DNA from 2 places in the Streptomyces sp. SAS_281 genome. Region 2 is predicted to be linked to the other one. Evidence: riboswitches for the same ligand, from Rfam matches in the RefSeq annotation. Region 2 holds a riboswitch; the other holds the start of a gene.

Region 1 (5,788 bases), on a different contig from region 2:
CCGAATCGCGCCGACGCGCGGGGCTCGGCGGCCTGGAGCCAGTCGCTGTCGGCCCCGGTGAGCCCTTGCGGCGACCCCCACAGCACGACGGCGCCACCCGCGTCCCCCACGGGCTCGATGTCCTCCCCCGGTACGCCGACGATCGCGTCGTCGTAGCCGTCGCCGTTCAGGTCGCCCGTGGCCAGGGACGCTCCGAAGGAGTCACCGGCCTCGGCGGCGCCGCGCACCCCGGGGGTGTTCTGGCTGAAGACGGCGGACGGACTGGTGCCCAGGCCGTGCGCGGAGCCGTACTGCACGGTCGTGAACCCGGCACCCGGCTTGGCGTCGATGCTCCCGCCGGGCGCGCCGGTGAGCACGTCCTCGTGGCCGTCGCCGTTGAAGTCGCTGTGGCGGTCGTTCGCGTGCGTGGCGCCGGAGGTGCCGGCCCAGGCGGTGGGCGCGGCGAGGGCCGCACCCGTCAGCAGGAGCATCGAGGCCGCGAGGACGGCGGCCGAACGGTACGTACGCACGGATGGCTCCTTGGATCAAGGATGGCCGGGCGAGTCCGGGGGGTGCCGGGAAGAGCCCGCTGTCTTCCCGGGCGCCCTGTTCGACACCTCTTGCGCCACAAGGGTTGTACGGCTTTTCCGCGACAGGGCGGTACGGCGCGCGAAAGGGGTGGAAAGGAGCGTTTCCGCTTCTTTCCACCCCTGCTCACGCCCTGCCCCGAGCACGGGGCCGGTGTGGATCAGTACGCGCCGAAGACGTTGTCCATCGAGCCGTACGTGGCGGCGGCGTAGTTGCACGCGGCCGTGATGTTGGCGACCGGGTCGTAGATGTCCATCGACGTCCCGGGCACGTGGTAGGCGTCGAAGGTGGGCTGGATCACCTGGAGCAGGCCCTTGGAGGGCGTGCCGTTGACGGCGTTGATGTCCCAGTTGTTGATCGCCATCGGGTTGCCCGAGGACTCGCGCATGATGTTGCGGTAGATGCCGTCGTAGCTGCCGGGAATGCCCTGCTCGGCCATGATGGCGAGGGATTCCTTGATCCAGCCGTCGAGGTCGTCGGTGTACGCGACGGCCGCCTGGGTCTCGGCGGGCTTCTCGGCCGCGACCGGGACGACGGTGCGCTCGGAGCGGTCCGCGCGGTCGGCACTCTCGGCCCGGGGGGCGGTGTCGCCGTTCTTCTCGGCGGTCTCCGCCTTGAATTCGCTCTTCTCCGCAGCCTTCGGGGCGACGGCCGCGGACGTGGCACCGATGGTGAGCTTCAGGCCCGGGTGAATGAGGTCGGGGTTGCTGCCGACAGCACCGCGGTTGTCCTTGTACAGCCGCTCCCAGCCGCCGCTGAGGGAATGCCCCTGGGCGATCTTGTAAAGCGAATCGCCGGACACCACGGAATAGGTGGTGGACGCGGCCTTGCGCACGGCAATTTCCTTGCCGGCGACGGAAGTCGGGGCCGCGGCCTTTTCGGCGACGACGGTCTTGGCGGGGGCGGCGGAGGCCGATCCGGCCGCGATCAGGGGGAGCGCGAGAACGGCTCCGCCCGCGCTGACGGCGATGAAACCGCGGGTCAGGGACGCGGACTTGGCACGACGGTGCTTACCCGTGAAGGGCATGGCGTATTTCCTCTCCGTCGCCTGCGAGGTGAGCTGTCGGGTTCGGACTGGAGATGTCCGGTCGCGCATGGCGACTTCACCCCTAGCCGCTCCGGATTCCGGACCGGCGGCAAACCTGGGTCCCCCGCTCCTGCCGTACGTGAGTGGTCGGGTTCCCGGACGGCGGCAGGATTCGGCGTTCCATCCGGATTGATGACGGGACCGTAAGCGAGAAACGACGGCCGGAACAAGCCCGGAATTGCTGATCACAATTGTTTTGCAAGATCAATCAAAGGAAATGCTCATGATCGCCCGCGCCGGGGGAAGTCAAATTTCTTGGCACGACTGGGAACCGGGAGATCGGATCCTGCGTCAGAAACGGCCGACGTGACGCTGCCCACTGGACGCACAATGTGCATGTTCGTCCGTTTTGACTGCATTTGACAGCATCAAAACCGCCCCGATCGCCCTCAATTGACCTTTTGCCTATATCAGCACAAAAGGTGCATCGCACTCCGCACTGGCGGCCCAGTCGCCGGTTCCGGCCCCCTCGCTCGCATGATCGCCCTATGGTTAGCCTTACCTAAGTGTTGACGTTCCCCGTTCGCCGTCACAGGGAGATCCCAGGACCATGGCGCCGCATTCCGCCTCTTCTTCCCGCCGTCCCCTCGCCGCCCCCGCCGCCCCTGCCGCCCCCGCCGAACGGGAACTCACCGGCCGGCTGGCCCTCGTGACGGGAGCCGGACGCGGCATCGGCGAGGCGGTCGTGCGGGCCCTCGTCGCGCGCGGCTGCCGGGTCCTGGCGACCGACGCGGCCCCGGCGGGGGTCGACGCCCTCGCCCGGGAGCACGACGGGGACGTCGTCGCCCGGGCGCTGGACGTCACGGACGCGGCGGCCGTCGAGGCCCTGGTCGCCGAGGTCGAGGACTCGCTCGGCACCCTCGACATCACGGTCAACGTCGCCGGGATACTGCGCTGTTCACCGGTCACCGAGCTGACCGACGAGGACTGGCGGGCGACGTTCGCCGTCAACACCGACGGGGTGTTCCACGTCTCGCGGTCCGTCGGGCGCCGGATGGCGGACCGGGGCGCGGGCAGCATCGTCACCGTCGCGTCCAACGCCGCCGGCATCCCCCGTACGACCATGGCGGCGTACGCCGCGTCGAAGGCGGCGGCCGTCATGTTCACCAAGTGCCTCGGTCTGGAGCTGGCCCCCCGGGGCGTCCGCTGCAACACCGTCTCGCCCGGCTCCACGCTCACCGACATGCAGCGCGGGATGTGGCCCGCCGGTGAGGCCCACGACGAGGGGCCGGCCGCGCAGCGCGTCATAGCCGGCGACCTGGCGAGCTACCGCACGGGCATCCCGCTCGGCCGGATCGCCGAACCCGCCGACGTCGCCGAGGCGGTCGCCTTCCTCGTGTCCGACCGGGCCCGCCACATCACCCTGCACGACCTGTACGTCGACGGCGGCGCCACCCTGCGCGCCTGACCCGACCGCCCGGCACCCCGCAAACGCCCCCAGGAGTCCTGGAACGATGACCGCCTCACCGTACGAAGACGCCCCGACCTGGCCCGCCGAGTTCGCCGCCCGTTACCGCGCGGCCGGGCACTGGCGCGGCGAGACCTTCACGAGCATGCTGCGCGAACGGGCCGAGGCCCACGGCGACCGCGTCGCGCTGATCGACCCCGCACCCGAGCGCCGCGCGTGGACGTACCGGGAGCTGGACGAGCGCGCGGCCCGGCTGGCGGCAGGCTTCCGGGCGCGCGGGATAGCCAGGGGCGACCGGGTCGTCGTCCAGCTGCCCAACATCGCGGAGTTCGCCGTCGTCGTCTTCGCCCTCTTCCGCATCGGCGCGCTCCCCGTGTACGCGCTGCCCGCCCACCGCGAGACGGAGATCGGCTACTTCTGCTCCTTCGCCGAGGCCGTCGCCTACGTCATCCCGGACGGGCACGCCGGCTACGACCACCGCGCGCTGGCCACCGCCGTACGGGAGCAGGTGCCCACCCTGAAGCACGTGTTCGTCGTCGGCGACCCGGGCGAGCACACCGCCCTGTCCGACGTGCCGTGCGACGCGGCCGGGGAGCCGGAGGACGGGCCCGAGCCGCACGACCTGGCCTTCCTCCAGCTGTCCGGCGGCACCACGGGCGTGCCCAAGCTCATCCCCCGTACGCACGACGACTACATCTACTCGCTGCGCGGCTCCAACGAGATCTGCGGCGTCGACGCGGACACCCGCTTCCTGGTGGTCCTGCCCGCCGCGCACAACTTCCCGATGAGCTCGCCCGGCTGGCTCGGCACGCTGTACGCGGGCGGCACCGTCGTCCTCTGCCCGCGCCCCGATCCGGCCACGGCGTTCCCGGTCATCGAACGGGAGCGCGTCACCATGACGGGCATGGTCCCGCCGCTCGCCCTGGTGTGGACGGACGCGGCCGCTTCGGCGGAGCAGGACCTGTCGAGCCTGGAGCTGATCCTCGTCGGCGGCGCCAAGTACAGCGAGACGGCGGCCCGGCGCCTCGAACCGGCGCTCGGCTGCCGGCTCATGCAGGTCTTCGGGATGGCCGAGGGGCTCGTCAACTACACCCGGCTGGACGACGACTACGAGACGATCGTCGGTACCCAGGGCCGGCCGATCTCCGAGGACGACGAGATCCGGATCGTGGACGACGCCGGACAGGAGGTCCCCGACGGCCGGTTCGGGCATCTGCTGACGCGGGGTCCGTACACGATCCGGGGCTACTGGCGCGCCCCCGAACACAACAGGTCCGCGTTCACCGAGGACGGGTTCTACCGCACGGGCGACATCGTGCGCCGCACCCCGAGCGGCCATCTGGTCGTGGAAGGGCGGGCGAAGGACCAGATCAACCGGGGCGGCGAGAAGATCGCGCCCGAGGAGGTCGAGAACATCATCCTCGCCCACCCGTCGGTGCACGACGTGTCGGTGGTCGGTGTCGCCGACCCGTATCTCGGTGAACGCACCCTGGCGTACGTCATTCTGCGCGAGGGCGCCGAACCGCCCGGGGCGCTCGCCGTGAAGCGGCATGTGCGCGCCCACGGCATCGCCGCGTACAAGGTGCCCGACCTCGTCGAATTCGTGGACGTCTTCCCGCAGACGGGCATCGGCAAGATCAGCAAGAAGGGCCTGCGGACCGATGCGGCCCCCGCCTCCGCGTCAACTCCCCCCGCACAGAACTGAGACCGCTCCGCGCGGCACCGAAAGGCTGCTCCCATGGCACTTCCCGCCATCGCCCCCTATCCCCTTCCCGTCGCCGACGAGCTCCCGGCGAACCGGGTCGGCTGGACCGTCGACCCGGAGCGCGCCGTGCTGCTCGTCCACGACCTCCAGAACCACTTCCTGCGTGCGTACCGCCCGGGCGAGGAGCCGCTGACCGGCATGCTCGCGAACACCGCCCGTGTGATGGAGACCGCCCGCCGCGCCGGAATCCCGGTGGTGCACTCGGCGCAGCGCGGCGGCCAGAGCGCCGAGGAGCGCGGTCTCCAGCTGGACTTCTGGGGCCCGGGGATGGCGGACGACCCGGAGGCGCTGGCCGCACCGGCCGAGGTGGCGCCCGCGCCGGGCGACACGGTGCTCACCAAGTGGAAGTACAGCGCCTTCGTCCGCACCGAGCTGGAATCCCTCATCCGCGACGACGGCCGCGACCAGCTGGTGATCACCGGTGTGTACGCGCACATCGGCGTGCTGATGAGCGCCGCCGACGCATGGATGCGCGACATCCAGGCGTTCGTGGTGGCCGACGCGGTCGCGGACTTCTCGCGCGAGGACCACGACATGGCGCTGCGCTGGGCGGCGGGCCGCTGCGCGGTCGTGACGACGACGGACGCGCTGCTGAAGGAGATCTGAGGGCCCGTACCTCACGTCCGGGGGGCCGCCGCGGCCTCGGGCGTGAGGTGCAGGGCGAGCACGTCCAACGCCGCGCCGATCCTGCGCAACGTCTCCGGATCGTCGGTACCCAGCGCTGCGCTCAACGCGTCGTCGATCCGGGCGGTCCGCACCTCGGCCACCCGCTCGGACACCTCCGTGGCCGTACGGATCAACTGCCGCCTGCCATCGGCCGGATCGGGTGCGGACACGAACGAGCCGGTCTCCTTCAGCCTGGCCACGGCGCCCGAGACCTGGCTCTGCGGCAGGCCCGTGCGTGCGGCGATCTCGCTCACCGAGGTGCCCTGGTGCCCCAGGACGTCGCTCAGTACGACCA
Region 2 (5,788 bases):
CCAGCTCGCGCAGCGAGAAGACCACATCGACCAGGTCCTCGTCGCTCTCGCCCATCCCCGCGATCAGCCCCGAGCAGGCGGACAGCCCGGCGGCCTGCGCCTGCTGCACCGTGTCCACACGGTCGGCGTAGGTGTGGGTGGTCGTGATCTCCCCGTACGTCCCCTCGGACGTGTTGAGGTTGTGGTTGTACGCGTCGGCGCCCGCCGAACGCAGCCGGCCGGCCTGCCCCTCGGAGAGCAGACCGAGACAGGCGCAGACCTCCACGCCCTCGTTCTGCTCCTTGATGGCCTCGATGGTCTGCGAGACCCGGTCGACGTCCCGGTCCGTCGGGCCCCGGCCGCTGGCCACCAGGCAGACGCGCTTGGCGCCGCCGGCCACCCCGGCCGCCGCCGCCTTCGACGCCTCCTCCGGCTTCAGCCAGGTGTACTTGAGGATCTCGGCCTTGGAGCCGAGCCGCTGCGAACAGTACGAGCAGTCCTCGGGGCAGAGCCCGGACTTCAGGTTGACCAGATAGTTCAGTTTCACCCGCCGCCCGAACCACTGACGGCGCACCTTGCCGGCCGCCGCCACCACGTCGAGCAGTTCGTCGTCCGGGGTCGCCAGTACGGCGAGCGCTTCTTCACGGGTCGGCAGCTCGCGCCGCAGCCCCTTGTCCACCAGCGTGTTCAGGAGGTCCATGGCGATGATCCTGACGCACCGCACCGCCCGGAGCCAAGGAGGAACCGGACAACAGAGCTGACACGGGGTGTGTGCCTTGCCACACCGTGTCTTGGCGTGGGCCCGGTTAGGGTCTGTGAGCTGCCTACAAAAGGGACCGCTCATGCCCGCCACCCCGTTCGACTGGATCGAAGACGAGGCGCGCCGGCGCGCGGAGGCGGGGCTCGTCCGCCGGCTGCGGCCCCGCGCGGCCGAAGCGGAGCTGCTGGACCTCGCGAGCAACGACTATCTCGGCCTCACCCGGCACCCGGAGGTGACCTCCGCCGCGGCGGACGCGGCGCGCCGCTGGGGCGGTGGGGCGACCGGCTCCCGCCTGGTCACCGGATCGACCGCGCTGCACGCCGGGCTCGAACGCGAACTCGCCGCGTTCTGCGGCTTCGAGGCCGCGCTCGTCCTCTCCTCCGGTTACGCCGCCAACCTCGCGGCCCTCACCGCGCTCACCGGGCGCGGCGCCCTGATCGCGTCGGACGCGGGCAACCACGCCTCCATCGTGGACGGCTGCCGGCTCTCCCGGGCCGAGACCGCCGTCGTTCCGCACGCCGACCCGGAGGCCGTCCGCAAGACGCTGCGCGGTCACGGGGGCCGGAAGCTGGCCGTCACCGACTCGGTGTTCTCCGTGGACGGCGACGCGGCGCCGCTGGCCGCGCTGGCCGTCGTCTGCCGGGCGGAGGGCGCCGCGCTCCTGGTGGACGACGCGCACGGACTCGGGGTGCTCGGTGAGGGCGGGCGAGGCGCGCTCGACGCGGCGGGGCTCGCGGGCGACGGGGACGTGGTCGCCACGCTCACCCTGTCCAAGTCCCTGGGCAGCCAGGGCGGAGCGGTCCTCGGACCGGCCCGGGTCATCGACCATCTGGTCAACACGGCCCGGACGTTCATCTTCGACACCGGACTCGCCCCCGCCGCCGCCGGCGCCGCCCTGGGCGGACTGCGGCTGCTGCGCCGCGAACCGGAGCGCGCACTCAGGGCGCGTACGGTCGCCACCGCGCTGTACGAGGGGCTGACGGAGGCCGGTCTGACCGCGGTGCGGCCCGACGCGGCGGTCGTCTCGGTCCGGGCGCCCTCGGCCGACGCCGCCGTGCGCTGGGCCGCCGACTGCCGGACGGCCGGGATGGCGGTGGGCTGTTTCCGGCCGCCGTCCGTCCCCGACGGTGTCTCGCGGCTCCGGCTGACCGCCCGCGCGGACCTGACGGACGAGCAGATCGCGCGGGCGGTGGAGACGGTGCGGCGGACCGCACCGCAGGGCTGAGGCGAGGGCCGCCTCAGCGTTTCAGACCGGAGACGAAGGACGCCCAGGCCGTGGCGGAGAACTCCAGGGGCGTCCCGGCCACATCCTTCGAGTCGCGCACGGCCAGCAGCCGTCCGCTCCCGTACGGCGCGGTCTCCACGCAGTTGTTCATCCCGGTGCTGTAGCTGCTGCGCCGCCAACGTAACGCGTGCCGGGTGAGGTGATCGGACATGACGCTTCCTCCGGGCGGTGGGGGGTCACCGGTCGCCGCGGTCGATCGCGGCGATCAGGTCCAGCGTGTGCTCCGGCGACAGCGCGTGCGTCTGAAGGGTTTCGAAGGCCGAGCTGTACGCCGCAAGGTCTTCTTTCCGTTCCAGATAGAGGCTACTCGTCAAGTGGTCAAGAACGACCACGTCAAGGTCGGAAGCGGTCGGAAAGGAGAAGATGACGAAAGGGCTGGTGAGGCTCACATAGCCGCCCACCGAGAACGGAAGTAACTGGAGTCGCACATGGGGAAGTTGTGCCACCCGGGCGAGATGGCGCAGCTGCTCCCGCATCACTCTTCGGCCACCGACCTCCCGGCGCAGCACCGCCTCGTCCAGGACCGCGCTCAGCCGCAGCGGCGGATCGCTCCGCAGCACCCCCTGCCGGGTCAGCCGCACCTCCACCAGCGAGTCCAGCTGACCGGACGGCAGCCCGTCCAGGGAGGCCCGGGTCACGGCGCGGGCGTAGTCGGCCGTCTGCAGCAGCCCCGGAACCACCGAGGTCTCCAGCGTGCGGGCGGTGCGCGCCTGCGATTCCAGGCTGATGAAGTCGCGGTACTGCGGCGGGATGAGCCCCCGGTACGCATGCCACCAGCCGGCGCCGCCACCGCCCGCCGAACCGGCGAGCGCGCCCAGGACCTCGCGGAGCTTCGGGTCGTCCATCCCGTACGCGTCGAGGAGCCGGTTCACGTCATCCGGCCGCACCCCGCTGACACCTGTCTCGATCCTGCTCACCTTCGACTGGTGCCAGCCGAGCAGCGCCGCCGCCTCCCGGCTCGTGAGACCTGACGTATGGCGCAGGCTCCGCAGCTCCTCTCCCAGCTTGCGGCGCCGTACCGCAGGGCCGTGCTGCATCCGATGGCTCCCTCCCGCTGCCCGACGAGCAGACAGTGTGGCGCCGGAGCGGGCCCGCGTGGGGAGAGTTCACCGGTTTGAGCGACAGATATATGCATATCTTGGTGGATCGCCGCCACGGAGGGCAGCATCGGTGGCAATCTGGCGCGAAGCACAACCGGACCGCTCGCCGGGCCGGTGACGGGTGGGAAAGGGACGGCTCGCCATGGCAGACCATCAGGAAGCACGTGTCACCCTGCCGAGCGAGCCGGTCTCGGTCTCCACGGCCCGGAGGTTCGTCGCCCGGGTGTTGACGGAATGGGGCCTGCCCGAGGACGCGGAGGAGGCCGACACGGTCCGCCTCATCCTCTCGGAGCTGGCCACCAACGCCGTAGTGCACACGTTCGGGCAGTCACCCACTTTCACCGTCGACCTCCGGCTGGAGCGCGACGAGGAGCTGCGCGTCGGCGTGACGGACAGCCATCCCCGCCGGCCCCAGCGGCTGCCCGCCGCCGTACAGCAGGACAACGGCCGGGGCCTGGTCATCATCCGCTCGCTGGCCAAGGAGTACGGCGGCCGGCTGACCGTCACCCCCACCCCCGACGGCGGCAAGACCGTCTGGGTGGCGCTCCCGTGGCAGGTTCCCGTCCAGCCCTGAGGCGTCCGGGTCAGCCGACCCGGCCGTAGTAGACGCTCCTGGTCCAGATCTTCTCCAGGCGGACCACGGCGCCGGTCTTCGGCGAGTGCCAGATCTTCCCGCTGCCGGCGTAGATGCCCACGTGGTAGACGCTGCGCCCGGAATGGAAGAAGACCAGGTCACCTCGTTGGCGCTTGGACGCCGAGATGTGCCTGGTCCTGTTGTACTGCTGCTGGGCGGTCCGGGGGAGCTTCCTGCCCGCCTTCTTGAACGAGTAGAGCGTCAGCCCCGAACAGTCGAAGCTGCTGGGCCCGGTGGCACCCCAGCGGTAGGGCGCCCCCTTCTTCGACGCGGCGATCTTCAGGGCCTTCATCGCGTGGCCGGCCGCCTGCGCCTCGGGCGCGGCTCCCGGCACGCACAGCGTGCCGCCGACGGCGGCGAGAGTCATGACCGAGGCCGTGGTGGCCCGGGCGAGCAGAGACGGGACATGAACCTGCGCACTCATGCGCAACCCTTCGTCAGCCGCCTGTGAAGGATGACCTGTCGGGTTCGGGCTGGCGAAGTTGCCCGGCCGCGCGCGGCGGCTTCACCCCGAGGGACAACCGGAGGTCCGGCGGTCCCGTAGTGCTCGGGTCCTCCACTCCTGCCGATCCACTCCTGTCGACCAGTCATCCGGGCGGCGGCAGGACTCGGCGTCCGCCCGGACCGCCCCGCCGCGGTGGCGGGGGCTTGTCGTCGTAGGGATCTTGACTCACCTCGTGCCGGATTTCCGAGCCGGAACAGCCATCGGTGAAGACCGTCACGGATGGCCCGTTCAGGTGGACCGGAACCCGTACGGCGGTTCCTCCGCCGCCGGCGGCCACGGCCGTACCAGCGGTGTCGCGGAGGAAACCGCCCCACGCGCATCGGGAAAAGGCAAATCGGTCCATCGCTCGTGAGAGGGAACGCCTACGCCGATCGAGCGAGGAATTCCCGCGCACCCCTCGGGCGTGTCGGTGGCGTACGGCGCCTCAGCCCGGCGGAGCCGGCGGCAGGGTGACCCGGGCCGCCCGCCGCTCGCCGTCCAGCGCCCGCAGCGCGCGGGTCAGCGTGCTGCTGTGGATACGTGTCTCGCCGCGCCGGTGCATCAGCGCGAGGGCGTCCCGCAGCTCCGCCGCGTGCGAGGCGAGCGCCTGGGCCGCGCGCAGGGCCGCGTAGGTGTCGTCGCCGTGGGCCGGATTGATCCGCCCCACCTGGTCGAGCACATCGAGATAGCGGTCGACGAACGCGGACTCGGCCCTGGTGAGGGCGGGCAGCGCAGAGAACTCCGGTGGCTGCATCGCCGGTTCACCACCCGGAGCGCGGCGGCGCCGGGACCCGGTTGCGCACGATGTGGTCGACCAGCCCGTACGCCAGGGCGCCCTCCGCATCGAGGACGAGGTCGCGTTCGGTGTCCTCGGTGACCTGCTCGACGGAGCGCCCCGTGTGCCGGGCCAGCATGCCGGTCATCGTCCCGCGCATCCGCTCCAGCTCCCGCGCCTCGATCTCCAGGTCGGACGGCTGCCCCTGGACCGGTTCCGCCAGGGCGGGCTGGCTGACGACCACCTTGGCACCGGGGAGCATGTGCCGCCGGCCCGGGGCTCCCGCGGCGAGCAGCACGGCCGCTCCGGCCCCCGCCCGGCCCAGGCAGAACGTCTCCACCTCGCAGCTGAGGAAGTTCATCGTGTCGTACAGGGTCGTCATCGCGCCGAACGAGCCGCCCGGCGAGTTGATGTACAGCGAGACGGGCCGGTCCGGCGCGTCGTGCTCCAGATACATCAGCTGGGCCACCAGGTCGTTGGCGGCCGTCTCGTCCAGGGCCGTGCCCAGGAAGACCACGCGCTCGGCGAGCAGCTTGGAGTACGGGTCCATGGTCCGGGACCCCTGGGAGGTGTGCTCGGTGAACTCGGGCAGGACGTAACGGGCGACGGGACGGTACACGGCTGTGCCTCTCCTCCGGTCGCGCGGACGCAACGGTGCACCCGCGCACGCTTCTTTAGAAACGTACAGGATGTACAGAAGTCCCTCCCGGGGGAGATCCCGGAGAATTCGGGAAAGTGCGAGGTCAGAGGCCGTTGACTGTTCGCCGTGGG

The links. Region 2 has a riboswitch for cyclic di-AMP ahead of ACN6LM_RS17365 (C40 family peptidase). Riboswitches for the same ligand answer to the same signal wherever they lie in the genome.
Positions count from the first base shown of each region.
Region 1: it holds a riboswitch for cyclic di-AMP, as region 2 does, so the genes downstream of both, ACN6LM_RS27705 (transglycosylase SLT domain-containing protein) here and ACN6LM_RS17365 (C40 family peptidase) in region 2, are expected to answer to the same signal.

Region 1 covers NZ_JBMNDO010000090.1:16,911-22,698, reverse strand. The annotation lists gene ACN6LM_RS27710 (FG-GAP repeat protein) at 1-509, opposite strand, end outside; gene ACN6LM_RS27705 (transglycosylase SLT domain-containing protein) at 728-1,594, opposite strand; cyclic di-AMP (ydaO/yuaA leader) riboswitch at 1,598-1,782, opposite strand; gene ACN6LM_RS27700 (2,3-dihydro-2,3-dihydroxybenzoate dehydrogenase) at 2,205-3,062, shown strand; gene ACN6LM_RS27695 ((2,3-dihydroxybenzoyl)adenylate synthase) at 3,109-4,767, shown strand; gene ACN6LM_RS27690 (isochorismatase family protein) at 4,801-5,433, shown strand; gene ACN6LM_RS27685 (MarR family winged helix-turn-helix transcriptional regulator) at 5,445-5,788, opposite strand, start outside.
Region 2 covers NZ_JBMNDO010000040.1:4,917-10,704, reverse strand. The annotation lists gene bioB (biotin synthase BioB) at 1-679, opposite strand, end outside; gene ACN6LM_RS17385 (8-amino-7-oxononanoate synthase) at 822-1,964, shown strand; gene ACN6LM_RS17380 (DUF397 domain-containing protein) at 1,978-2,175, opposite strand; gene ACN6LM_RS17375 (helix-turn-helix domain-containing protein) at 2,201-3,061, opposite strand; gene ACN6LM_RS17370 (ATP-binding protein) at 3,267-3,698, shown strand; gene ACN6LM_RS17365 (C40 family peptidase) at 3,709-4,182, opposite strand; cyclic di-AMP (ydaO/yuaA leader) riboswitch at 4,186-4,350, opposite strand; gene ACN6LM_RS17360 (hypothetical protein) at 4,688-4,996, opposite strand; gene ACN6LM_RS17355 (ATP-dependent Clp protease proteolytic subunit) at 5,004-5,636, opposite strand.